DNA from 2 places in the Shewanella sp. SM73 genome. Region 2 is predicted to be linked to the other one. Evidence: riboswitches for the same ligand, from Rfam matches in the RefSeq annotation. Region 2 holds a riboswitch; the other holds the start of a gene.
The links. Region 2 has a riboswitch for cobalamin ahead of L5M51_RS03335 (ABC transporter ATP-binding protein). Riboswitches for the same ligand answer to the same signal wherever they lie in the genome.

Region 1 (2,475 bases), 160 kb from region 2:
CAGCGCGCACATAGAGTCTGTGCTCCGCAGTTGGGCGGTAATTTAAACCCAGTTCGAATGCGTGGGCATTTTCGTCTAAATCCATGCCATTAGGATAGACATTGCCATCGACTAACTCGTCGGTCACACGCGCATAACGGCCACCCACAACGTAACTTAAAGTATGGCTTAAAGGCACTGTAGCTTGTAGATAGGCGCTTTGCATTTGCTGCACATTACTGCGCGCCATAGTGTCAAAATCAGCCTTGCCACGGCTGATATCTAAGCCAGTAACTAGGTTTAGCTCGCCTTGACGCGTACTGTAATTCGCTAACGCTTTAGGGCTAAACATTAACAGTGAGCGTGTGTTATGGCTGTTCGCCCCCCAATTAAGAGAAGACACTAAGGTATCGCTGTAATCTAAATCCGCCGCCAGCGCCCAGTTTTGATTAAACTGATGCTGGTAACCCGTTCGCGCCGCAGTGGTCATCTCGTGGGCATACTCTACCTTATTTGATGAAGCACGGGGATCGTCTTTAAATTGCTTTTCAGTAAGCGAGCCCGGATTTTCACGATCGTTATCGTAGTAGCTGGTTTCAACAAAGAAGGAGTCTGTGGCTGTTTTATATTGAATGCGGCCAAGAATAGAGCCGGTTTCGTTGGCATTATGCTGGCGATAGTTGTCACCTTGGTTGTAACTACCGGTGAAAAAGTAACGCCAATCTTTGTTGATCGCGCCAGACACATCACCACGACCTTCATAGGTATCAAAGCTACCGCCAGATAACTGCACGCTGCCGCCAGTATTTTCAGGGGACTTAGTGACAATATTAATCACCCCGCCCACGGCTTGATCGCCATAAAGTACACCTGCACTACCCGATAAAATTTCAATACGATCCACTTGATTAAGCGGAATGGCATTAAGGCTAGGTGCGGCGATATCGATATTATTGAGACGACGACCATCAAGTAAAATCAGCGTGTTATTAACGGCAGTGCTGGCGCTAAAACCGCGCATCGCAAAGCTAGTTCCAATATTGTTATCCGAAATTTGAATACCGCTTTGACCGCGTAAGACGTCGGTCAAATTAGTCGCGCCACTCATTTCAATAGCCGCAGCATCAATCACATTCACATTGGCGGCAATATTTAACGGGGTCTTATCAGAACGGCCGATCACGACAAGATGCTCGTCAACTTTAGCTGTGCTGGTATCGTCAACCGCCATAACGGGCGCGATAATTGAAAAACTGCAAAGGCTGCCGATCAGCAGCGCGATTTTTGTTGGATTTGTTCCCATTTTACCTTTAACTCCTGCAAGGAAAACGGGGCATTGACGCCACGATACCGTTAATTCAGTCGTAAATACTGACGGTGATTATCGCATTTTGAGATCTGCCCACCGAAATCTCAAAAACACCTTTAGGGCCGGTCTCCGGACTTAGGCTATGTTAATCCATTAAAGTTAGATTAACGCGAGACTGACCTTTCACATTCTGACTTTCGGGTTCACTCTTGAACACACCAATCAAACGCGGTCGTCTCTCACCTTTTACCGTTGCGGGGGCAGTGCCAGAATTTCACTGGCTTCCCGATTATCTCACGACGCTATCATCGCAAGCACCACAGAAGGTTGACTCAAAATTAGGTTCAAAGGGCGTACAACCTGTTAACGCCCAACAAGGCTCAGGGCATATCAGACCTGAGCGCGCGCATTATAGACGTCTATACGGATGAAAGTCCATTAATCTCAGATTAGCGAGAAAACTCACATGAGCTAGAAAACGCCATCCCAGTTTTTTGCCGCAGGTTTTGGTCTATCTTTGCTCAAAATCGCCTGACGCTGCTCAGGGGTTTCACATTGGGCAACGGGGGTAAAATCCAGCGGTTTAATCACTAACGAGTCAGCAGGTTGCACTGGCGACTTGTCGAACATGGGCAAATTCATCGACCAAGAGACCAGCTCCCCCTTTTCGCTGATGCCAACATAACCGTCATCTGCGCCATCTAACCAAGTGAGTCGCGGAATACGTGCCATTAACTTTTCCACATTATCACGGTTGGCGCGATAACCAACAGGCACCACTTTGCCATCGGGACGCGTAAACACAAAGGAGGCAGGCCCTCGAGTAATGACGCTGCCTTCCTGCCAATATTTATCAAGAATGTCTTGGGCATAGTGAAACCCAAACATATGAGCGTAATCAGTATCGTCGGCCACAATTTGCGGCACGGCCTTATCCCGCAGTAATAAAAAGCCTGAGCCGATGCTGATAATCTCTTTTACCCCTGTGATATCGGTTTTTTTAATCCAATCGACACCACAGTTAATCCCATCGCCCCAAAAATGCGCATCCCCCGTAGGGCTTAAAATCGCAAAGGCACAATTGTTTGCCGTCATACTCGCCACATCCTTTAAAGCACTGCGGATCGAGTAAGCATCACTGCGCCAACCCCAACTCACCACAGTGCCGTCCTTTTTCAAGGCGGCAT
Region 2 (2,475 bases):
CTCCACTTGACTATTAAGCCCGAGCCCAGACAAGGCAAGCACTATCAACACCGACAAACTCGCGCCAATAAAAGCGCCCAAGGGTAAGCTAAACCAAAGTAATCCAGACAAGGCACCCGAACCGCTAAAAAGCCCAGAATGTGCCGTCATACCCGCATTATCAAAAAATCCAGAGCCAGTGAATAAGGTCAACATCACCACAGCGCCAAAGGACGCGCCTGAGCTAATGCCAAACAAATAGGGATCGGCGAGCGGATTGCGAGTCACGGTTTGCAACACACTGCCCGCCAGTGACAAACCCGCACCCGCCACAAAGGCGAGTAAAATGCGCGGTAGCCTGAGCTCCATCACAATGCGCTCAGTCATGCCATTGGCTTGAGTGAGGTTGGCCATTTTATTGATAAAGACTTGGATAACATCCATAAAACTGATGTTCGCCGCGCCAAAACTTGTGGCGGCAATGGGGGTTATCAAAGTGATTATGCCTAATGCGACCAGCATCAGTTGTTGTCTCGTCAAAGGTGTCACCATACGCCCCAAATGTGAGATGAAATGCTATTTACTCCCTGAATCATCCGCCCTCGCCTCGCTCAGCCATGTGGTGCGTTAAATCATGGTAACCATAAAAATAGCTGATTAAGGGCTTTTTATGTTGTGGATGGGGCAATACCTGAGCACACACGCCAAACACATCGCCAATTCGCGCCTCGGTTAATACTTCGGTTGGCGTCCCCATAGCGCTGACTTCCCCGTTATGGATCAACAACAAACTGTCGCACAGGGCACTGGCTAAATTAAGATCATGAATAGAGGCAATCACGCTGATGCCAAGGCTACGCACCAATTCGAGGATTTGAATTTGATAGCGCACATCGAGGTGGTTCGTTGGCTCATCGAGGATTAAAAGCTGCGGCTGCTGCACTATGGCGCGGGCAATCAAGGCGCGTTGCTTTTCACCGCCAGATAAGTGCTCATATTGTTGGTGCATCTTATGGCTCAAGCCGACTTTCTCTAAAGCCTTAGCAATACGCTCAATATCACAGCTCGAATTGGTATCGAACATACCCTTGTGGGGCGTTAAGCCCATGCTGACCAATTGCTCTGTGGTGAGATCAAAATAGTGCGGTGTATCTTGCTGCACTACGGCAACGCGACAGGCAAACGCCTTGGGCGACAAGCGCTCAATATCTTGATCAAAAAGGGTAATTTTGCCCTGAGTCGGGCGAACAAACCGATACAAACAGCGCAGCAAACTGGACTTGCCTGCACCGTTAGGGCCAATCAGCCCCAGCATCTGCCCCGTTGGCAGCGTAAAGTTAATATTGGAAAGAATGGTTTTGCCATCGATACACCAGCTCAACTGGCTCACATTGAGCGCGACTGACGGGCTCAATGACGGGTTAGTGTCATTCACGGGGCTGTTAGTTTGGATTGCGGAAAGTTTCACCTAAGCGGCGCTCCTATCGAGTCCAAACCTGTATAAAAAAAGGTTGTACATATTGTCATCTGCTCCCTCGAGTCACCCGCTCGAGAACTAAGGCTGCACGCAGCGATAACAGAAATAGGCAGGTCTCCTGACTCGTAGGGAATAAGATTCGAGATCTTTTTCACTACTCACAGTTGCGGGCACAGTTCGGGCTGACTGACGAGCAGCTCCCCGATTCCCTATTATGTTTGGGTTGATATACTCTTTGTTAACAACGCCACTGTGAATTAAAACAACGGAGCGATTCGAACAAAGAGAGTCTATTCCCAACACCTATTTCTGCGACGTTATCACTCATTGCGCATGTAATACGCTATCTCGTTCAAACGTCAGGGAAAAGCATTATCCTACATCTATCCCATTAGGCAATGCTGTTTAAATCAGAATATTTTCATGTCAGCTTATTCTCGCCAAACGATCACGCCTACATGATAGCGCCGAGATAGTGAAATAAGGCCTCAACACCTGCGCCCACTCGGCCAATCTAAACGCCAATAGCAGGCACCCTGTTCATCTTGCAGCACATTAATAGTCACCACGGCCGCCACGGGTAAATCGAGTTGACTATAAAACCCCACCGCCCGTTCAACCCCTAAGGCACGCGCCATTAAGTGACGGATCACCCCTCCGTGGGTCACGACCCACACTTGAGTGGCTGGCATATTGACAGTGGTTTCATTAACGGCACTGTTTTCATTACCCATTTTATGTGAGTCAAGGGTCAATCGTTCAAACTCGGCGGCGAGTATCTGGTCAATCGTCCCATTCACCCGCGACTCAAAACTTGCCATAGTTTCACCATTGGGCGGCGGAGTTTGCCAAGGGTCTTGCCAATACGCCGCTAAGCGTTCGCCCTCTTGTTGATACAGTTCATCGAGCCGACAACCGTCCCAATCACCAAAATCAATTTCCTGTAAACCCGACAAACACTGCGCCTGCAATGGCCTTGACTCAGATATCAGTGCCGCCGTCGAATGCAACTCGGCGGC

Region 1: another riboswitch for cobalamin. It lies ahead of L5M51_RS03945 (TonB-dependent receptor); the one in region 2 lies ahead of L5M51_RS03335 (ABC transporter ATP-binding protein).

What each region holds. Positions count from the first base shown of each region.
Region 1 is NZ_JAKKRY010000002.1:172,462-174,936, forward strand. Features, by position in the region: gene L5M51_RS03945 (TonB-dependent receptor) at 1-1,282, opposite strand, end outside; cobalamin riboswitch at 1,391-1,625, opposite strand; gene L5M51_RS03950 (hypothetical protein) at 1,760-2,475, opposite strand, start outside.
Region 2 is NZ_JAKKRY010000002.1:15,138-17,612, forward strand. Features, by position in the region: gene L5M51_RS03330 (FecCD family ABC transporter permease) at 1-531, opposite strand, end outside; gene L5M51_RS03335 (ABC transporter ATP-binding protein) at 572-1,447, opposite strand; cobalamin riboswitch at 1,547-1,723, opposite strand; gene L5M51_RS03340 (histidine phosphatase family protein) at 1,945-2,475, opposite strand, start outside.